Regions from separate parts of the Enterobacter sp. UPMP2060 genome, predicted to be linked through region 1. Evidence: predicted binding sites of a transcription regulator. Region 1 holds the regulator's gene; each other region holds the start of a gene.
What was found. Region 1 encodes PurR, which represses purine synthesis genes. Its sites were predicted from a motif close to CANGCAAACGTTTGCNTG; they were not measured.
Positions count from the first base shown of each region.

Region 1 (7,453 bases):
ATCGTTAACCGCTGGAAGCGTCTTGGCGGCTGGCCGCTGCCGATGGGCGACAGCGAAGAATAAAAAAAAGCGACCTTATCAGGTCGCTTTTTTATTTGCGCAGAAAATTACTCTGCGTCCGGCTCTTCAGTTTTGTACTTCGCCGCCGTCTCTTTGATCAGCTGCTGCAGTTCGCCGCGCTGATACATTTCAATCAGGATATCGCAGCCGCCAACCAGCTCACCGTCTACCCACAGCTGTGGGAAAGTCGGCCAGTTAGCGTACTTAGGCAGCTCAGCGCGGATGTCCGGGTTCTGCAGGATATCAACGTAAGCAAAACGCTCACCACAGGCTGACAGCGCCTGAACCGCTTGTGCGGAGAAGCCGCAGCTTGGCAGCTTCGGAGAACCTTTCATATACAGCAGAATTGGGTTTTCAGCGATCTGGCGCTGGATTTTTTCAATAGTGGTGCTCATGTCTTGCTTCCTTTAACTTCTGTTACGGCATTCGTCTGACATTGTAGCGGTTCAGACTGGCATCGGAAAATAACATTTTTGTCACGTTTATACATTCTACCCCGAGTCACGAAAAGTTGCATTGCAAATGGTGTTTACCCCTGCGGCGGTCAGGGTTTTGCTTAGGGAGTGGGCAAATGTGCGACAGAACGATGAATTTTTTTGCACTTGCTAACGAAACACGATTGTAGATTGAAAAATGCTATTAACTTTCTGGGTTTTTATAGATTAGAATCGACGGGCTTTGTAAATCACACGCGGGTATTATTGATGACCTGCATTTATCAGGGGACTGCCCAGTGGCGCGGATAAATAAAATCTCGATCACGCTCTGTGCTTTACTGTTTACTTCACTCACTTTCACGCCAGTGGCAAACGCCTCTCAGCAGGCGCGGCATTCTGCTGTACAAAAAAACCATCTTGTGAAAGCCACAGAACGTAAGAAAAAAACCACCGCTAAGAACGACAAGAAAAAAACACCGGCTCAGACGAAACAGACCGCTTCCAGCAAGACGAAAACAAAACCTTCCCGCACTGCCCACTCCGCCAAAAGTAAAGCTTCGCAAACCGCCGCTAACCTCGTTACTGAAAAATGCATCACGCGTAAAGGCCACAAGGCGAAATGCACGAAGGTCACGAAAATAGCGGAAGTGCATAAAGTGCGCGTACAAAAAGCGCAGAAAACCGCGATGAACAAACTGATGGGGCAGATTGGCAAACCTTATCACTGGGGTGGCAGCTCGCCGCGTACCGGCTTTGACTGCAGCGGCCTCGTCTATTACGCCTATAAAGATCTGGTCAAATTCCGCATTCCTCGTACCGCCAATGAGATGTACCACCTGCGCGATGCCTCACCGGTTGACCGCGGTGAGCTGGAAAACGGCGATCTGGTGTTCTTCCGCACCCAGGGTCGCGGCACGGCTGACCACGTCGGCGTGTATGTCGGCAACGGGAAATTCATCCAGTCTCCCCGTAGCGGCCAGGATATTCAGATCACTTCTCTCAGTGAAGACTACTGGGTACGTCACTACGTCGGCGCGCGTCGCGTGATGACGCCAAAAACCATTCGCTAACTCCTGCCCTGCCGCATCCGTGGCAGGGTAAGTTCCTCTTTTGCATACCCTTTCAATTTGCTATCCTGTCCATGTTGTCTGTGTGGTTATTGGCAACACAAAATACAATAAGGAGAGAAGCAATGTCGTTCGAATTACCTGCACTACCGTATGCAAAAGACGCCCTGGCACCGCACATTTCTGCGGAAACCCTGGAATATCACTACGGCAAGCATCACCAGACGTACGTCACCAACCTGAACAATCTGATCAAAGGCACCGATTTTGAAGGCAAAACGCTGGAAGAGATCGTCCGCAGCTCAGAGGGTGGCGTATTTAACAACGCCGCTCAGGTGTGGAACCACACCTTCTACTGGCACTGCCTGGCACCGAATGCCGGCGGTGAACCTGTCGGTGAACTGGCTACCGCTATCAATGCCGCATTTGGCAGCTTCGCGGATTTCAAAGCGAAATTTACCGATGCAGCCATCAAGAACTTCGGCTCTGGCTGGACGTGGCTGGTTAAAGAGGCGGATGGCAAACTGGCTATCGTGTCCACCTCTAATGCGGGTACCCCGCTGACCACCAGCGCGAAGCCGCTGATGACCGTGGACGTGTGGGAACACGCTTACTACATTGACTACCGCAACGCGCGTCCGAATTACCTGGAGCACTTCTGGGCACTGGTTAACTGGGACTTTGTCGCGAAGAACTTCGCCGCGTAAGAGACACGCAGAAGGGTTCGCCCTTCTGCGTTTTTGGTTTACTCCGCAGCGCAGGCTGCTTCAGGCTGTTTACGACCCGACATCATCACCAGCAGCAGGCCGAGCGCGGCAATAATCGCCCCCATCACCGGCACAAAGCTGTACCCCAGACCACCTGAAATCACGGCCCCACCGGCAGCGGCGCCCAGGGCATTACCCAGGTTAAACGCACCGATATTCACGGAAGATGAAAGTCCCGGCGCCTCGTGCGCCACACGCATCACGCGCATCTGCAGCGGCGGCACCACGGCGAAAGTGGCGGCTCCCCAGACGACCATCGCAACCGCGGCCCCAAACTCATTACGCGCCAGCCATGGAATGGCAACCATGATGACAATCAGCAGGGTTAAGAAGCCCTTCAGCGTCCCGCTCACGGAACGGTCGGCAAATTTCCCGCCGAGATAGTTGCCAATCGAGAAGCCCACGCCAATCAGCACCAGCATCGCGGTAACGAAGAGAGGCGTTGCGTGGGTGATATCGTGCAGTACCGGTGAAATATAGGTGTAGAGGGTAAACATCGCCCCTGCCCCCAGCACGGTGGTGAGCAGCGCGGAGAGCACCTGCGGGCGCATCAGCACCGCCAGCTCTTTACGCACTTCCGGACGTTCTCCGGCATTGCCTTTCGGCAGGGAGAAGAACAGCGCCACCATTGCAACCACGCCCAGCCCGGCCGTCGCCAGGAAAGACATACGCCAGCCGATCGCTTCTCCCAGCCAGGTTGCCGCAGGCACCCCGCCGATATTGGCAATCGTCAGCCCCATAAACATGGTTGCCACGGCGCTCGCCTGCTTGTGTTTTGGCACCACGCTGGCAGCCACGACCGACCCCAGCCCAAAGAACGCGCCGTGGTTAAGGCTGGTCAGAATGCGCGACAGCATCAATGTGGTGTAGTCCGGCGAAATGGCCGAAAGCACGTTGCCCAGGGTGAAAATCGCCATCAGGAAAATCAGCGCATTGCGGCGCGCGCGGTGCGAAAGAAGAAGGGTCATCAGCGGCGCCCCTACCATCACGCCGATAGCGTAGGCGCTGATTAACATCCCTGCCGCAGGGATAGAGACATCTACGCCCCGGGCAATAACAGGAAGTAACCCCATTGGGGAGAATTCAGTGGTGCCAATCCCAAAAGCGCCAATCGCCAGGGCCAGCAGGGGAAAATTGATTTTCATGCGTCAACTCCGGATGCCGTGTCATGTGGTGACACAGAACAAAGAAGCAGAAAGCATAACATCAATCACAAAAAATGAGAAGTTAACAAAATGGCAAAAGATTTTTGCCAGAGAAGTAACAATCCGGGGAGTCGGGAGGGAGAAGGCTCTCCCTCCGCGTAAATCAGTGCAGCGCAGCCGTCAGACCGGCCGCAACAATCAGAGCCAGCACAACAATGGTGGTGAACAGCGAAAACTTAAGATCGGAACTCATCAATTTTTCTCCTTTTAATCCCCACACGAAAAGTGAGCTTGCTCATTTTTGCACAGATTACGTCAAAAATCTTCCTGGATTTATACTGATAACCACTTTACCTCTTCCCCTTTTCATCAAGATAGGACAAAATTCCACGCTAAATTTATTAGCGTACCGGCCATTGACCCCCTCCTGACGTCCCGTGTCGTTTTCCCGGCGTGCCGCAATTCAAGATTGCGAGATAAGGGTGAGAGAAGGCAAACGTTTACCTTCAAGTTTTTCAGGAGCTTAGGATATGGTCTGGAGTGACATTTAATGGCAACAATTAAAGACGTAGCAAAACGCGCAAACGTTTCCACTACAACCGTATCACATGTAATTAACAAAACCCGCTTTGTGGCGGAAGAGACGCGCAACGCCGTCTGGGCAGCGATCAAAGAGCTGCACTATTCGCCAAGTGCGGTTGCGCGTAGCCTCAAGGTTAATCACACCAAGTCCATTGGATTGCTGGCGACCAGCAGTGAAGCGGCCTATTTTGCCGAGATCATTGAAGCGGTCGAAAAGAACTGCTTCCAGAAAGGCTATACCCTGATTCTGGGCAACGCGTGGAACAGCATTGAAAAACAGCGCGCCTACCTGTCGATGATGGCGCAAAAGCGCGTTGATGGCCTGCTGGTGATGTGTTCCGAGTACCCGGAATCCGTGTTGTCGATGCTGGAAGAGTATCGCCATATTCCGATGGTGGTGATGGATTGGGGCGAAGCGCGCGCAGACTTTACCGATTCCGTTATCGATAACGCCTTTGAAGGCGGCTATATGGCCGGTCGTTATCTGATCGAACGCGGTCACCGCGAGATTGGCGTGATCCCCGGTCCGCTGGAGCGCAACACCGGCGCGGGCCGTCTGGCCGGTTTTATGAAAGCGATGGAAGAAGCGTTGATCAACGTGCCGGAAAACTGGATTGTGCAGGGCGACTTTGAGCCGGAATCGGGCTACCGCGCGATGCAGCAGATCGTCTCCCAGCCGCACCGTCCGACCGCCGTGTTCTGCGGGGGCGACATCATGGCCATGGGCGCGCTCTGCGCTGCCGACGAGCTGGGCCTGCGCGTACCGCAGGATATTTCCGTGATCGGCTATGACAACGTGCGTAACGCGCGTTTCTTCACCCCGGCGCTGACCACCATTCACCAGCCGAAAGATTCGCTGGGCGAAACGGCCTTCAATATGCTGATGGACAGGATCGTCAACAAGCGCGAAGAGTCGCAGTCTATTGAAGTTCACCCGCGTCTTATCGAACGCCGTTCCGTTGCGGATGGTCCGTTCCGCGACTACCGTCGTTAATCGCTTTACGGGGCCAGCTATGCTGGCTCCCGTAACCATTCCCGGTTCAGCGTTTCGCTGTCTCCCAGATAATCCAGCAGCCAGGCCATCGCAGGCGAGACGTCATTTTGCTGCCAGGTGAGGCAGCAGGCCGCATCCGGGAACGGATTCTCCAGCGTCAGCTCAACCCACTCTCCGGTATCGATGCGCGGACGCGCGAAATGAACGGGCACCATCGCGACGCACAGCCCGGCGCTGAGGCACGTCGCCGACGATTCCCAGTCAGGGGCCACCACCCGCCGCTGGTTGTCCAGAAGCCAGGTGATACGCTTGGGCAATGAACGGGACGTATCCTCCAGCACCAGCGACGGCCAGTTGCGCAGCGTGTCATCGCTGAGCGGCCCTTCCATCGCCGCCAGCGGATGATCGCTTGCCACCACGCATTTCCAGCTCAGCATCCCCATATCGCGAAAAGCGTAACGTCCCCCGACCGGGATCGCCTGCGTGGCCCCAATCGCCATCTCTGCCCTGCCGTCCGCCAGCGCATCCCAGACGCCGTTAAACACCTCCTGCGAGACCCGCAGCTCGACGTCAGAAAAATGACGGTAGAAATCGACGATCATCTGCCGGGTGCGTTCCGGCTTAACGATATTATCCACCGCGATGGAAAGGTGTCCCCGCCAGCCGTTAGCGATCTGCTGACACTGTTCGCGGGTGATCTGCATTTTTTTGATAACAGAACGCCCTTCCTTCAAAAACCACGCGCCTGCGGGCGTTAATTCCACATCACGATGCCGCCGTTCAAACAGCGGAACCGCCAGCCACTCCTCCAGCTGGCGCACCGTGTAGCTGATTGCCGAAGGGACGCGGTGCAGCTCCTGCGCCGCACCGCTAAAGCTGCCGTTACGCGCAACAGCATCGACCACTTCAAGAGAATAATCTGACCACATTTTCTGCCTGCAAAATTTTTGAATGCACCAGCCAAATATTAGCGTTTCACAAGCAGCTTTGCACTCCCTACACTCAGCGCCAATGTATACCTGCCTCCTCAGGAGAATAAAATAATGCAACCCAGGAACGGTTTTTTAGTCTGGCTCGGCGGCTTAAGCGTGCTGGGCTTTTTGGCCACCGATATGTACCTGCCGGCGTTTGCCGCCATGCAGGAAGATTTACAAACGCCGGCTGCCGCCATCAGCGCCAGCCTGAGTTTATTCCTCGCCGGCTTTGCCTTCGCACAGCTGCTCTGGGGACCGCTCTCGGATCGCTTTGGTCGTAAACCGGTGCTGTTGCTGGGCCTGGCCATTTTTGCCGTGGGCTGCCTGGGAATGTTATGGGTTCGCGATGCCACCTGGCTGCTGGTGCTGCGTTTTATTCAGGCCGTGGGCGTCTGTGCCGCGGCCGTGACCTGGCAGGCGCTGGTCACCGACTATTACCCTGCTAACCGCACAAACCGTATCTTCGCCACCATTATGCCGCTGGTGGGCCTCTCACCTGCCCTCGCTCCCCTGCTGGGCAGCTGGATCCTCGCGCATTTCGACTGGCAGGCCATTTTCGCCACGCTGTTTGCCATTACCCTGGTCCTGATGCTGCCGGCGTTCGCCCTTAAGCCAGCGCATAAAAAAGAAGCGCATGCAGACGCGAAGCCGATTACCTTCACTTCCCTGCTCAGCGCCAAAGCGTATCGCGGGAATGTCCTGATCTATGCCGCCTGCTCGGCAAGCTTCTTCGCGTGGCTCACCGGCTCGCCGTTCATTCTGCACGATATGGGCTACAGCCCGGCAGCCATCGGCCTGAGCTATGTTCCGCAGACCATCGCGTTCCTGGTAGGCGGGTACGGCTGTCGCGCGGCGCTGCAAAAGTGGGAAGGTCAGCAGATGCTGCCGTGGCTGCTGGTGCTATATGCGCTGAGCGTTATCGGGACCTGGGCCGTTGGCTTTATTCCTGGCGCCGGTCTGGCCGAAATTTTGATCCCATTCTGCGTGATGGCCGTTGCGAACGGGGCGATTTACCCTATCGTTGTAGCCCAGGCGCTGCGTCCCTTCCCGCAGGCAACAGGCCGCGCCGCCGCGCTGCAGAATACCCTGCAGCTGGGGCTGTGCTTCCTGGCAAGCCTGGTTGTATCGGCGCTGATTGCCACGCCGCTCCTGACCACCACCAGCGTGATGCTGGTGACCGTTGCGCTGGCGGTGTTGGGCTATCGCATGCAGGCCTCCGCGCAGCGTGAGCAGGAAAAGAGTGCTCAGGTTGAAACGTCACATGCCTGATTGCGCCAGAAATCATGTTAATTTTCAGTGATTAGGTTGCTAAGAATTTTCTATTGAATCACCAAATTTTGAGGCCTATACTAAATTTGGTTCGATTAAATACGATAAATATTAATTGTTAACGGGAGCCGGAGTGCTCCCGTTTTACCATGGAAGGC
Region 1 covers NZ_JBSKJQ010000001.1:751,678-759,130, reverse strand. The annotation lists gene rnt (ribonuclease T) at 1-63, shown strand, start outside; gene grxD (monothiol glutaredoxin 4) at 108-455, opposite strand; gene ACWKXN_RS03750 (C40 family peptidase) at 794-1,567, shown strand; gene sodB (superoxide dismutase [Fe]) at 1,690-2,271, shown strand; gene ACWKXN_RS03740 (MFS transporter) at 2,310-3,476, opposite strand; gene cydH (cytochrome bd-I oxidase subunit CydH) at 3,640-3,729, opposite strand; gene purR (HTH-type transcriptional repressor PurR) at 4,027-5,052, shown strand; gene punR (DNA-binding transcriptional activator PunR) at 5,070-5,981, opposite strand; gene punC (purine nucleoside transporter PunC) at 6,096-7,295, shown strand.

Region 2 (7,453 bases), on a different contig from region 1:
AACGCATGGGGAAAGCGGCTTTCCTGATTGATGACGCGTCGGATATTCAGGAAGCGTGGGTTAAGCATGCGGCCTGTGTCGGCGTGACGGCCGGGGCGTCTGCGCCAGATATTCTGGTACAGAACGTCATTTCCCGTCTGCAGGAACTGGGCGGTGGCGAAGCGGTGCCGCTGGAAGGACGTGAAGAGAACATTGTTTTTGAAGTCCCGAAAGAACTGCGCATCGACGCCCGCGAAGTCGAATAGTCCTTTTTCTGATGAAAGGCCAGCACCTCCTGTGCTGGCCTTTTTTTTACCCGTTACTTTATCGTGACGACAAAATCATGTCTTTTACTGATATTTAAGTCGGTTTCACGTTAAATTCTAATTATCGGTGTTTTCAGTTGGCAGTGCTTCTCAAGGCTGGTTAATCTGAAAACGGTTTACATCATTTTAACGTAAGAGAATAACTATGCATGATGCACAGATCCGTGTCGCCATTGCGGGCGCGGGTGGACGTATGGGCCGTCAGCTTATTCAGGCGGCACTTCAGATGGATGGCGTCGCGCTTGGCGCGGCACTGGAGCGTGAAGGTTCGTCGCTTCTGGGAACCGATGCCGGTGAGCTGGCGGGCGCAGGCCACACGGGCGTTACCGTGCAAAGCAGCCTGGAGGCGGTAAAAGAGGACTTCGATGTCTTCATCGATTTTACCCGCCCGGAAGGGACGCTCACGCATCTGGCGTTTTGTCGTCAGCACGGCAAGGGGATGGTGATCGGCACCACCGGTTTTGACGATGCGGGCAAGCAGGCTATCCAGGATGCATCAAAAGAGATTGCGATTGTCTTCGCGGCAAACTTCAGCGTGGGCGTTAACGTCACGCTGAAGCTGCTGGAGAAGGCCGCGAAGGTGATGGGCAACTATACCGATATCGAGATCGTAGAAGCTCACCACCGTTACAAAGTTGATGCGCCATCGGGTACGGCGCTGGCGATGGGCGAAGCGATTGCTCATGCACTTGATAAAGATTTAAAAGACTGCGCGGTCTATACGCGTGAAGGTTACACCGGCGAACGCGTTCCTGGCACTATTGGTTTCGCAACCGTGCGAGCGGGTGACATCGTCGGCGAACACACGGCGATGTTCGCCGATATTGGCGAACGCGTCGAAATTACGCATAAAGCCTCCAGCCGAATGACGTTCGCCAACGGCGCCGTACGTTCCGCTTTGTGGCTTAAAAACAAGAAAGATGGCCTTTTTGATATGCGAGATGTGCTCGATCTCAACAATTTGTAAGCATTATTACCCATCGTGATGTGGTTATTGCAGTCGTAATTGTTTGATTGCATAGGGCAATATTTTATTGCCCTTTTATTTTATCTGTTTCATGGATTATTTTTGCTTAACCCTCTGAATATCTATCTCTTGTGGTGTTTTAACGTTACTGAAATGTAAATTTTGACCATCTGGTCCACTTTATAGTGCTGCGCTAGCTCATTTTTCATTAAACCTGGCACGCAAGCGTTTTCCGCAGTGATTTACCTGATCTTTTTGTCGCTTAAGCCGCATTCCACTCGCCAGGCTTGCAAAAGAGTAAACAAAATATCCGTTTTAAGTTGACTTTTACCCACCAAATCCCCAGAATGCCGCCGTTTGCCAAAAATCCGCTGGCAACACATTTGCATTGATCCATGACATGCTATGAATTAATATGCAAATAAAGTGAGTGAATATTCTCTGGAGGGTGTTTTGATTAAGTCAGCGCTATTGGTTCTGGAAGACGGAACCCAGTTTATCGGTCGGGCCATAGGGGCAACGGGTTCGGCGGTTGGGGAAGTCGTTTTCAATACTTCAATGACCGGTTATCAAGAAATCCTCACTGATCCTTCCTATTCTCGCCAAATCGTTACTCTTACTTATCCTCATATCGGCAATGTCGGCACCAATGCGGCTGACGAAGAATCTTCTCAGGTACATGCGCAAGGCCTGGTCATCCGCGACCTGCCGCTGATTGCCAGCAACTTCCGCAATACCGAAGACCTCTCTTCTTACCTGAAGCGCCATAACATCGTGGCGATTGCCGATATCGATACCCGTAAGTTAACGCGTCTGCTGCGCGAGAAGGGTGCACAGAACGGCTGCATCATCGCGGGTGATAACCTCGATGCGACGCTGGCGCTGGAAAAAGCGAAAGCCTTCCCGGGCCTGAACGGCATGGACCTGGCGAAAGAAGTGACGACAGCTGAAGCCTACAGCTGGACTCAGGGTAGCTGGACGCTGGAAGGCGACCTGCCTGAAGCGAAAAAAGAGAGCGAGCTGCCGTTCCACGTGGTGGCCTACGATTTCGGCGCCAAGCGCAACATCCTGCGCATGCTGGTTGACCGCGGCTGCCGCCTGACGGTGGTTCCGGCACAAACGTCTGCCGAAGACGTGCTGAAGATGAATCCGGACGGTATTTTCCTGTCCAACGGTCCTGGCGACCCGGCGCCGTGCGATTACGCCATCGCCGCCATCAAGTCCTTCCTGGAAACCGACATCCCGGTATTCGGCATCTGCCTCGGCCATCAGCTGCTGGCGCTGGCGAGCGGTGCGAACACCGTTAAGATGAAGTTCGGCCACCACGGTGGTAACCACCCGGTGAAAGACATCGATAACAACACGGTGATGATCACCGCGCAGAACCACGGCTTTGCCGTCGATGAAGCCTCGATGCCGGCTAACCTGCGCGTGACCCATAAGTCGCTGTTCGATGGCACCCTGCAGGGTATCCACCGTACCGATAAGCCAGCATTCAGCTTCCAGGGCCACCCGGAAGCCAGCCCGGGCCCACACGACGCCGCGCCGCTGTTCGATCACTTCATCGAACTTATCGAGCAATACCGTAAGACCGCTAAATAATCAGGAGCCGAGAAGACAATGCCAAAACGTACAGACATAAAAAGCATCCTGATCCTTGGCGCTGGCCCGATCGTGATCGGCCAGGCCTGCGAATTCGACTACTCCGGCGCGCAGGCGTGTAAAGCCCTGCGTGAAGAGGGTTACCGCGTAATCCTGGTAAACTCTAACCCGGCAACCATCATGACCGACCCGGAAATGGCTGATGCAACCTACATCGAGCCGATTCACTGGGAAGTGGTGCGTAAAATCATCGAGAAAGAGCGTCCGGACGCGGTGCTGCCAACCATGGGCGGCCAGACGGCGCTGAACTGTGCGCTGGAGCTGGAGCGTCAGGGCGTGCTGGAAGAGTTCGGCGTGACCATGATTGGTGCGACCGCCGACGCGATTGATAAAGCAGAAGACCGTCGCCGCTTCGACGTGGCGATGAAGAAAATCGGCCTCGACACCGCACGTTCCGGTATCGCACACAACATGGAAGAAGCGCTGGCCGTCGCGGCTGACGTGGGCTATCCGTGCATCATCCGTCCATCGTTCACCATGGGCGGCACCGGCGGCGGTATCGCCTACAACCGCGAAGAGTTCGAAGAGATTTGCGAACGCGGTCTGGATCTCTCTCCAACCAAAGAGCTGCTGATTGATGAATCGCTGATTGGCTGGAAAGAGTACGAGATGGAAGTGGTGCGTGATAAAAACGACAACTGCATCATCGTCTGCTCCATCGAAAACTTCGATGCGATGGGTATCCACACCGGTGACTCCATCACCGTTGCGCCAGCCCAGACCCTGACCGACAAAGAGTATCAAATCATGCGTAACGCCTCGATGGCGGTACTGCGTGAAATCGGCGTGGAAACCGGCGGTTCTAACGTGCAGTTCTCCGTTAACCCGAAAACCGGCCGCCTGATTGTTATCGAAATGAACCCGCGCGTGTCCCGTTCCTCCGCGCTGGCCTCTAAAGCGACCGGCTTCCCGATTGCGAAAGTGGCGGCGAAGCTGGCGGTGGGTTATACCCTCGACGAGCTGATGAACGACATCACCGGTGGCCGCACGCCTGCGTCCTTCGAGCCGTCAATCGACTACGTTGTGACCAAAATTCCACGCTTCAACTTCGAGAAATTCGCGGGCGCGAACGACCGTCTGACCACCCAGATGAAATCTGTCGGTGAAGTGATGGCGATTGGCCGCACGCAGCAGGAATCCCTGCAGAAAGCGCTGCGCGGCCTCGAAGTGGGCGCGACCGGCTTCGACCCGAAGGTGAGCCTGGACGACCCGGAAGCGCTGACCAAAATCCGCCGCGAGCTGAAAGACGCGGGCGCAGAGCGTATCTGGTATATCGCCGATGCCTTCCGTGCGGGCCTGTCCGTCGACGGCGTGTTCAACCTGACCAACATCGACCGCTGGTTCCTGGTGCAGATTGAAGAGCTGGTGCGTCTGGAAGAGCAGGTAGCGGAGCTGGGCATCAACGGCCTGGACGCTGACTTCCTGCGCGTGCTGAAGCGCAAAGGCTTCGCCGATGCGCGTCTGGCTAAGCTGGCGGGCGTGCGTGAAGCGGAAATCCGCAAGCTGCGCGACCAGTACGACCTGCACCCGGTCTACAAGCGCGTGGACACCTGTGCGGCTGAATTCTCGACCGACACCGCCTACATGTACTCCACCTATGAAGACGAGTGCGAAGCGAACCCGTCCGTCGACCGCGATAAGATTATGGTGCTGGGCGGCGGTCCAAACCGTATCGGCCAGGGCATCGAGTTCGACTACTGCTGCGTACACGCCTCGCTGGCGCTGCGCGAAGACGGTTACGAGACCATCATGGTCAACTGTAACCCGGAAACCGTCTCTACCGACTACGACACCTCTGATCGCCTCTACTTCGAGCCGGTTACCCTGGAAGACGTGCTGGAAATCGTGCGCATCGAGAAGCCAAAAGGCGTTATCGTGCAGTACGGCGGCCAGACCCCGCTGAAGCTGGCGCGCGCGCTGGAAGCAGCAGGCGTGCCGGTTATCGGCACCAGCCCGGACGCGATTGACCGTGCGGAAGACCGCGAGCGTTTCCAGCAGGCGGTTGACCGTCTGAAGCTGAAACAGCCGGCGAACGCCACCGTCACCGCCATTGAAATGGCCGTTGAGAAGGCGAAAGAGATTGGCTACCCGCTGGTGGTGCGTCCTTCCTACGTGCTGGGCGGCCGCGCGATGGAAATCGTGTATGACGAAGCCGACCTGCGTCGCTACTTCCAGACTGCGGTGAGCGTCTCCAACGATGCGCCAGTGCTGCTCGACCGCTTCCTCGACGACGCGGTAGAAGTGGACGTTGACGCCATCTGCGACGGCGAAATGGTGCTGATTGGCGGCATCATGGAGCACATCGAGCAGGCGGGCGTGCACTCCGGCGACTCCGCCTGTTCTCTGCCAGCGTACACGCTGAGCCAGGAGATTCAGGACGTGATGCGCCAGCAGGTGCAGAAGCTGGCCTTCGAGCTGCAGGTTCGCGGTCTGATGAACGTCCAGTTTGCGGTGAAAGACAACGAAGTCTACCTGATTGAAGTCAACCCGCGTGCTGCACGTACCGTACCGTTCGTCTCCAAAGCCACCGGCGTACCGCTGGCGAAAGTGGCGGCGCGCGTGATGGCGGGCCAGACGCTGGCGCAGCAGGGCGTGACCAAAGAGATCATTCCACCGTACTACTCGGTGAAAGAAGTGGTGCTGCCGTTCAACAAATTCCCGGGTGTTGACCCGCTGTTAGGGCCAGAAATGCGCTCTACCGGGGAAGTGATGGGCGTGGGCCGCACCTTCGCAGAAGCGTTCGCGAAGGCGCAGCTGGGCAGTAGCTCCACCATGAGAAAATCAGGCCGTGCGCTGCTCTCCGTTCGCGAAGGCGACAAAGAGCGCGTGGTTGACCTGGCCGCCAAGCTGCTGAAACAGGGCTTCGAGCTGGACGCGACCCACGGTACCGCGATTGTGCTGGGCGAAGCCGGCATCAACCCGCGTCTGGTGAACAAGGTGCATGAAGGTCGTCCGCACATTCAGGACCGTATCAAGAATGGCGAATACACCTACATCATCAACACCACCGCAGGCCGCCAGGCGATTGAAGACTCCAAGCTGATTCGTCGCAGCGCGCTGCAGTACAAAGTGCACTACGACACCACCCTGAACGGCGGTTTCGCAACGGCCATGGCGCTGAACGCGGATGCCACCGAGAAGGTGATTTCAGTGCAGGAAATGCACGCGCAGATTAGCAAATAAGTAAAAATGCCCGGTGCCGTTCGGCTGCCGGGCATTCTCCCATCTTCAGAACCTTCTGGTTTTTCATCCGCTTTCAGTCAGTTAGCCTAAAATGGTTAGGTCGATAACGAAATTCAACTGAGAGCAGGGGAAAACACCATGCAAAATAAATTACTGATCGCTTCCGTTCTGGCTGCCACGACAATGTTTACCGTTGCGGGCTGTTCGTCTAATCAGGCCGTAAAAACCACCGATGGCAAAACCATTGTCACCGACGGCAAACCTCAGGTGGATGACGATACCGGTCTGGTGTCGTACAAAAACGCCGAAACCGGTCAAACCGAGCAGATCAACCGTGACCAGGTGAAATCCATGGGCGAGCTGGATAACTAATTCAGAATTCTGACGTAAGCCCGTCAATAATATTCACTATTAGCCTGTTGAATTACTGACTACACTCTTTTGTTAAAAGAAAGCAGTAACAACAGGCTAATCAATGATTCTGATAATTTATGCCCATCCTTATCCGCAGCACTCGCATGCGAATAAGCGGATGCTTGAGCAGGTAAGGACGCTTGATAACGTAGAGATACGTTCCCTCTATCAACTTTATCCCGATTTTAATATCGATATCGCCGCCGAACAGGAGGCGCTCTCCCGTGCCGATCTGATTATCTGGCAGCATCCAATGCAGTGGTACAGCACGCCCCCGCTCCTGAAACTGTGGATTGATAAAGTCTTCTCCCACGGCTGGGCGTATGGCCACAACGGCAATGCGCTAAAAGGAAAAAGCCTGATGTGGGCGGTTACCACCGGCGGTGGGGAAAGCCATTTTGATATCGGTTCCTTCCCGGGGTTTGACGTCCTGGCGCAGCCGCTGCAGGCGACCGCGCTCTATTGCGGTCTGAACTGGCTCCCGCCGTTTGCGATGCACTGCACGTTTGTTTGCGACGATGAAACGCTGCAGGCGCAGGCTCGTCATTATAAACAACGCTTACTTGAGTGGCAGGAGACGCACCATGGATAGCCATACGCTGATACAGGCGCTGATTTACCTCGGCGCGGCGGCGCTGATTGTGCCCGTGGCGGTACGCCTGGGGCTGGGTTCGGTGCTCGGCTACCTGATTGCAGGCTGCGTCATTGGGCCGTGGGGCTTTAGACTGGTCACGGATGCCGAGGCGATTCTCCATTTCGCTGAGATTGGCGTGGTGCTGATGCTGTTTGTGATTGGCCTGGAGCTCGACCCGCAGCGGCTGTGGAAGCTTCGCGCCTCGGTATTTGGCGGTGGTGCGCTGCAGATGGTGGCCTGCGGCCTGCTGCTGGGTGGGTTCTGCATCCTGTTGGGTATGGACTGGAA
Region 2 covers NZ_JBSKJQ010000004.1:178,491-185,943, reverse strand. The annotation lists gene ispH (4-hydroxy-3-methylbut-2-enyl diphosphate reductase) at 1-245, shown strand, start outside; gene dapB (4-hydroxy-tetrahydrodipicolinate reductase) at 451-1,272, shown strand; gene carA (glutamine-hydrolyzing carbamoyl-phosphate synthase small subunit) at 1,726-2,874, shown strand; gene carB (carbamoyl-phosphate synthase large subunit) at 2,893-6,117, shown strand; gene ACWKXN_RS11620 (YgdI/YgdR family lipoprotein) at 6,256-6,489, shown strand; gene kefF (glutathione-regulated potassium-efflux system oxidoreductase KefF) at 6,593-7,123, shown strand; gene kefC (glutathione-regulated potassium-efflux system protein KefC) at 7,116-7,453, shown strand, end outside.
Region 2: the regulator PurR is predicted to act here: its motif matches at 1,491-1,508, upstream of carA (glutamine-hydrolyzing carbamoyl-phosphate synthase small subunit).

Region 3 (7,453 bases), on a different contig from region 1:
GAAGAGCCGCTGCTGCAGAACTTCGGCAGCAGCCGCGACATCATGGTGCGTATGCCGCCGGTGCACGATGCCAACGGCAGCCAGGAGCTGGGCAGTAAGGTTGTTAGCGTGATTAACGAAACAACCAGCCAGAACGCGGCGGTCAAGCGTATTGAGTTCGTCGGCCCAAGCGTGGGTGCTGACCTGGCGCAGACCGGTGCGATGGCGCTGCTGGTAGCGCTGATCTCCATCCTGGTGTACGTCGGTTTCCGCTTTGAGTGGCGACTGGCGGCCGGTGTGGTTATCGCTCTGGCGCACGACGTGGTGATCACCATGGGCATACTGTCGTTGTTCCACATTGAGATTGACCTGACGATTGTGGCATCCCTGATGTCCGTTATCGGTTACTCACTGAACGACAGTATCGTGGTATCTGACCGTATCCGTGAAAACTTCCGTAAGATCCGTCGCGGTACGCCGTACGAAATCTTTAACGTGTCGTTGACCCAGACGCTGCACCGTACCTTGATCACATCCGGTACCACTTTGATGGTGATCCTGATGCTGTTCCTCTTCGGTGGTCCGGTACTGGAAGGCTTCTCGCTGACCATGCTGATCGGTGTCACCATCGGTACGGCGTCGTCTATCTACGTCGCATCCGCTCTGGCACTGAAACTCGGCATGAAGCGCGAGCACCTGCTCCAGCAGAAAGTCGAGAAAGAAGGGGCGGATCAGCCGTCCATTCTGCCGTAAGGCGACGTTTAGCGCGTTATCGAAATCCCGGTCTGTTGACCGGGATTTTTTTTATCTGCTCCTGACAAACACTCCTGACAGTATGCTGTCAGGAGGCCTGTCGTAGACTCCTTCTGAACCCAAACAACAGGCAGGAGGATGTATGAAAAGCGTCATTAACTGGTTTGAAATTCCGGTCGCGGATATGGATCGCGCCATCAAATTTTATGAGCCGGTGATGCAGCTCGCGCTGCGTCGCGAGAAAATGGACTGTGCGGAGCTGGCCGTTTTCCCGCATGAGGATCCGTATACCGGCGGGGCGCTGGCAAAATTTGACGGCGTTACACCGTCTTTGCAGGGCGCTATTATCTACCTGCATACTGACAATCTGGCGGCCACGCTCGATCGCATCGCCTCTGCGGGCGGCGAGTGCGTGTTTGGCCCGCTGGAACTGCCGCATGGCATTGGCACTATCGCATTGTTTACCGACAGCGAGGGTAACCGCGTCGGCCTCCATCAACCTGCCTGAGAGCGGAATAAGATATGACCCGACGCGCTGACCGTTTGTTTCAGATTGTGCAGATCCTGCGGGGCAGGCGTCTGACAACGGCAGCGCATCTGGCGGACCGGCTTGGCGTGTCCGAGCGCACGGTCTACCGCGATATCCGCGATCTGTCGCTTTCCGGCGTGCCGGTGGAAGGTGAGGCGGGGAGCGGATATCGGCTGATGTCGGGTTTTGACCTGCCGCCGCTGATGCTGACAAATAAGGAGTCAGAGGCGCTGATCGTCGCGATTCGCCTGCTCAAAACCTGGGGAGGGGAATCGCTTTCGCGCGAGCTGGAGTCGGCTCAGGAGAAGGTGCTGGCTATCCTGCCCGAGGAAAGTCGTCGAAAGGCGGAGCAGACGCGGATCTACGCCCCGGATTTTTGCATGCAAAGCCACTCCCGCAGCGATTTTGACAGGATCCATCAGGCGATTTCCGCCCAGCGCGTGCTGGCGCTGCATTACCGTGATGAAGCCGGACAGCTCTCAAAGCGCGAGGTTCAGCCGCTGGGCTTGTTCTTCTGGGGGGAGCGCTGGCTGCTGGCGGCGTGGTGCGAACGGCGCGACGACTATCGCTGTTTCCGGCTCGACCGCTGTCTCAATATTGTGCAGACGGAGAGGCGGTTTAGCGAGAGTGCGGACAGGTCTCTGGCGGATTTTTTGCGGAAGGTTAAGCAGTAAAAAGCCAGCGCTTGAGCTGGCTTTTTTTGCCCGGCGGCGCTGCGCTTGCACGGGCCTACCGGTTATGTAGGCCGGGTAAGGCGTAGCCGCCACCCGGCACCCACCACAAGGTTAGAAGTTATAACCTACAACCAGGTAGCCACCCCAACCGGTTGATTTTGACGTGAAGTCACCATCACCCCAGTTCACGGTATCTCCACCTTTCCACTGGCCGCCATTATGGAAATAACGCGCGACTACGGAGTAGTGCCAGTGATCGTAGTTCAGAGCCAGAACGTGGCTGGACGCGATAGAATTGCTGGTACGGTTCTTGTCATCACCCAGATCTGAGCCCCAGTCGAAGTTGGTGAAGCCGATGTAGGTCAGCTGGCCACCCCAAACCTGAGTGATTGGCACAAAGTATTTCACTTTGAAACGGTAGCCATCCCACTCGTTTTCGTTGGAAGCGCCATAGTTCTGCCACTGGTATTTCGCGTACACGTTCAGGGACAGTCCCATAGGCAGACCGGTATCGATGTCTGTACCCAGACCCATGTACCAGGTGCTCTGACGGCTGCCTTTGTTATCGCCCATATCGTAGATATAGTTGTTGGCGAAGTACCATTCTTTGAACGGACCAAAACTCAGATCAGTGCCCGTCAGCTTATCGATAGAGAAACGCGGTTCGATTTCCATGAACATCGGGGAACCGTCTGACCAGATACCTTTATCGTTGCCGTTGCCCCAGTCAAAGGTCTTAGGAATATCGATGTAGCCGTAGAAATCAAACCAGTCTTTTTTAGCAAACGCTTCGTATTCCAGGTAGACGTCGTTGTTCAGCTTTGGAGAAAAGCGCGTGTGGTAGCTGCCGACCACGTTAACGCTCTGGTGCCACCAGTCGGAGAGGTATTGTGGTTTATCGTTTTCCGCTGCGTTAACAGTGAAAGAGGAAGAAAGTGCCAGCACGGCGCCGGCTGCGAGTAATGTTTTTTTCATAATCATGCCACTGATTGAAATTCCCTTCCGGGAGTGAAAAATGCGCGAATTGCGTTTCTAAATATTTCGTGTTTCTGCGGTGCCTATTATAGGAATCCCTGCTCACAAAAATATGTGTTGTTTCACATATCTCTCACGCGCGTAATCGATTGCGTTCACGTTTGCGTACTTTAAACGGGCGGGATTGTAGCGGCAATCATTTATGTTGCCAATCCATACGAAATGTAAATGTTAGCGGAGTGACATTTCACTCCGCTAAAGGGAGGGTTATTGCGCGGCGGGCTGGATATCGTGAATGCGGATGAAATCTAACCGATCCGGAGTCAGTCCGTTAAGCTGCAGCGGAATGTCAACATCGCTTGGTGCCAGCACGCTGGCCGGAGCGGTGAACAGCTGACTGTTAACATTCACCTCCTGGTAGCTCTCAGTGGTGCCCTGAATCTGTCCCCATTCGACGGTGCCGCTGAAGGCGGGCAACGGATCGTTGGACTCGCCATGAATGCGTAATGTTGCGCGAGTACCATTTGCATTCGCCGCCACATTCACCAGAGACATTTTTAGCGTGCCAATCTGACTATTGAGACGCGCAGGCGTATTCGCTCCCGGCAGCAGATAAACCCCGCTGCTGGATTTGGCGTTTAGCGCGTTTTGCTGGGTGATCTTCACCGTTTCTTTGTTCAGTTTGTCCATCGCCGCATTGAGCGTGTTCACGCTCTGTTTCATCTGACGGACTTCGGTTTGCTGTGCACAGGCGCTAAGGGTGAAGAGGCTCCCCACCAGCAAAATTTTAAGGTAACGTCTTGTCATTGCGTTTATTTCCTTGAAATAACGGATCGCCTTAATGGTAGCCAGCCTCGACGTGTCAGACATAGATCCTTTGTCTCAAAAAGCTCTTCCTTTGTTGTCAGGCCAGATCAGGGTAAAATGAAAATTAGTTAACCACATAACAGGGATACCGTATGCATTGCCCATTCTGCTCCGCTGTGGATACCAAAGTCATCGACTCTCGTCTTGTGGGCGAAGGGTCATCCGTACGCCGTCGTCGGCAGTGTCTGGTGTGCAACGAGCGTTTCACGACCTTTGAGGTTGCAGAGCTGGTAATGCCGCGCGTGGTGAAAAGCAACGACGTGCGCGAGCCGTTTAACGAAGAGAAACTGCGCAGCGGGATGCTGAAGGCCCTGGAAAAACGTCCCGTCAGCGCGGATGACGTTGAGATGGCGTTAAACCACATAAAATCTTACCTTCGTGGTTTGGGTGAGCGTGAAGTGCCGAGCAAAATGATCGGTAACCTGGTGATGGAGCAGCTGAAAAAGCTCGATAAGGTTGCCTATATCCGCTTCGCCTCGGTCTACCGCAGCTTCGAAGACATCAAAGAGTTTGGCGAAGAGATCGCCCGCTTACAGGATTAAGCTCATGCAGGATGAGATTTACATGGCGCGAGCCATGAAGCTGGCGCAGCGCGGTCGTTTTACCACCCATCCCAACCCGAACGTCGGGTGCGTTATCGTTAAAGATGGCGAGATCGTAGGGGAGGGGTTTCACTATCGTGCCGGCGAGCCGCATGCCGAGGTTCATGCGCTGCGCATGGCGGGTGAGAAGGCGCGCGGCGCCACAGCCTACGTCACGCTGGAGCCCTGCAGCCATCACGGGCGTACGCCGCCGTGCTGCGAAGCGCTGATCGCGGCAGGCGTTTCACGCGTGGTCGCATCGATGCAGGACCCGAATCCGCAGGTTGCCGGACGAGGTCTGTATCGCCTGCAGCAGGAAGGCATCGACGTCAGCCATGGGCTGATGATGCATGACGCGGAAGCGATCAACAAAGGCTTTCTGAAGCGCATGCGCACGGGGTTCCCGTATATTCAGCTCAAGCTGGGCGCCTCGCTGGACGGTCGTACGGCGATGGCAAACGGCGAAAGCCAGTGGGTAACCTCACCACAGGCAAGGCGCGATGTGCAACGTCTTCGCGCGCAAAGCCATGCTATTCTCACCAGCAGTGAAACCGTTCTGGCTGACGATCCGGCCATGACCGTGCGCTGGGACGAACTGAATGCCGATACCCAGGCGCTGTACCCGCAGGAGAACCTGCGCCAGCCGCTGCGTATTATCATTGATAGCCAGAACCGCGTGACGCCGGAGCACCGCATCGTGCAGCAGCCGGGTGAAACCTGGATTGCCCGCACTAAAGAAGATGCGCGCGAATGGCCGGAAGGCGTGCGCAGCATTATGGTGCCGGAGCATAACGGTCATCTGGATCTGGTAGTGCTGATGATGCTGCTCGGCAAGCAGCAGGTGAACAGCATCTGGGTTGAAGCGGGGCCAACGCTCGCCGGTGCGCTTTTACAGGCCGGACTGGTGGATGAACTGATTGTTTACGTTGCGCCTAAACTGTTAGGTCACGACGCGCGCGGCCTGTTTGTGCTGCCCGGCCTTGAAAAACTGGCCGACGCACCGCAACTCAAATTTAGCGAGATTCGTCCGGTAGGCCCGGATGTCTGCCTCCACTTAACGACAGCGTAATTGCTCCTGAAATAGGGAAGCAGTGCGCAAAGTATTATGATAAAATCCGCCCCCCTGCGGGGCCAAATGAACCCGTAAAGGAAGAGTATGAACATTATTGAAGCTGCTGTAGCTACCCCGGACGCTCGCGTCGCCATCACCATTGCGCGTTTCAACAACTTCATCAACGACAGCCTGCTGGAAGGTGCGATTGACGCCCTGAAACGTATCGGCCAGGTTAAAGATGACAACATTACCGTTGTTTGGGTTCCAGGCGCTTACGAACTGCCACTGGCGGCGGGCGCGCTGGCGAAAACCGGTAAATACGACGCGGTGATTGCGCTGGGTACCGTTATTCGTGGCGGCACTGCGCACTTCGAATACGTTGCGGGCGGTGCAAGCAACGGTCTGGCACACGTTGCGCAGGATGCTGAAATTCCTGTCGCGTTCGGCGTGCTGACCACCGAAAGTATTGAACAAGCCATCGAACGTGCTGGCACCAAAGCCGGTAACAAAGGTGCAGAAGCTGCACTGACCGCGCTTGAAATGATCAATGTATTGAAAGCCATCAAGGCCTGATTTTTTTGTAAGGGGAATTCCGTGAAACCTGCTGCTCGTCGCCGCGCCCGTGAATGTGCCGTCCAGGCACTTTACTCCTGGCAGTTGTCCCAGAACGACATCGCTGATGTTGAATACCAGTTCCTGTCAGAACAGGACGTAAAAGACGTTGACGTTCTGTACTTCCGCGAACTGCTGTCGGGAGTGGCGACTAATAGCGCGTATCTCGATGGCCTGATGAAGCCATACCTGTCCCGTCTGCTCGAAGAGCTGGGCCAGGTGGAAAAAGCAGTGTTGCGTATCGCGCTGTTTGAGCTGTCTAAACGTGATGATGTGCCGTATAAAGTGGCCATCAACGAAGCGATCGAACTGGCGAAAACCTTCGGCGCTGAAGACAGCCACAAGTTTGTAAACGGCGTACTTGATAAAGCAGCACCTGCGATCCGTCCCCACAAAAAGTGATCCGCAAACCGGAGTTCTGCATTGCCTGACGGGCAGTGCGGCTCCGGTTTTTTCTTTTATTTGCTGAGGCATAACGTATGGCATGCGGCGAATTCTCCCTGATTGCCCGTTATTTCGACCGTGTCAGAACCTCTCGTCTTGATGTTGAAACCGGCATTGGCGATGACTGTGCACTTCTCAATATTCCCGAAAAACAGACGCTGGCAATCAGCACCGACACCCTGGTGTGCGGCCGTCATTTCTTACCGGATATCGATCCTGCCGATCTGGCGTATAAAGCCCTGGCGGTTAACGTCAGCGATCTGGCGGCGATGGGTGCCGATCCCGCGTGGCTGACGCTGGCTCTGACCCTGCCAGAGGTAGATGAAGCCTGGCTGGAAGCCTTTAGCGATGCGCTGTTTGAGCAGCTTAGCTATTACGATATGCAGCTGATTGGCGGCGATACGACTGCCGGTCCGCTGTCGATGACGCTGGCGATCCACGGCTACGTGCCGCTCGGCCGCGCGCTGAAGCGCTCAGGCGCAAAACCGGGCGACTGGATCTACGTGACCGGTACGCCGGGCGACAGCGCGGCAGGGCTGGCGATCCTGCAGAACCGTTTAACGGTTGAAGATGCTGACGACGTGGCGTATCTGGTGAAACGCCATCTGCGGCCAACGCCGCGTATTTTGCACGGACAGGCGCTGCGCGAACGGGCAAGCTCGGCTATCGATCTCTCTGACGGGCTGATCTCGGATCTCGGGCATATCCTGAAGGCCAGTGGCGTAGGCGCGCGCGTTGACCTGGATCTGTTCCCGCTTTCGGAGCAACTGCTTCGCCATGTAGAGCCTGAGCAGGCCCTGCGCTGGGCGCTGTCCGGTGGTGAAGACTACGAGCTGTGCTTCACGGTGCCAGAGCTCAACCGTGGAACGCTGGACGTGGCGTTAGCGCATCTCGGCGCGAAATTTACCTGCATCGGTCAGATCATGCCGGAGAGTGAAGGGCTGAAGTTTGTGAAAGACGGTGCGCCCGTTACGCTGGACTGGAA
Region 3 covers NZ_JBSKJQ010000005.1:148,506-155,958, reverse strand. The annotation lists gene secF (protein translocase subunit SecF) at 1-732, shown strand, start outside; gene ACWKXN_RS13075 (VOC family protein) at 875-1,240, shown strand; gene ACWKXN_RS13070 (helix-turn-helix transcriptional regulator) at 1,255-1,935, shown strand; gene ACWKXN_RS13065 (nucleoside-specific channel-forming protein Tsx) at 2,047-2,910, opposite strand; gene ACWKXN_RS13060 (SadB/YajI family lipoprotein) at 3,178-3,717, opposite strand; gene nrdR (transcriptional regulator NrdR) at 3,870-4,319, shown strand; gene ribD (bifunctional diaminohydroxyphosphoribosylaminopyrimidine deaminase/5-amino-6-(5-phosphoribosylamino)uracil reductase RibD) at 4,324-5,427, shown strand; gene ribH (6,7-dimethyl-8-ribityllumazine synthase) at 5,515-5,985, shown strand; gene nusB (transcription antitermination factor NusB) at 6,007-6,426, shown strand; gene thiL (thiamine-phosphate kinase) at 6,504-7,453, shown strand, end outside.
Region 3: the regulator PurR is predicted to act here: its motif matches at 3,049-3,066, upstream of ACWKXN_RS13065 (nucleoside-specific channel-forming protein Tsx).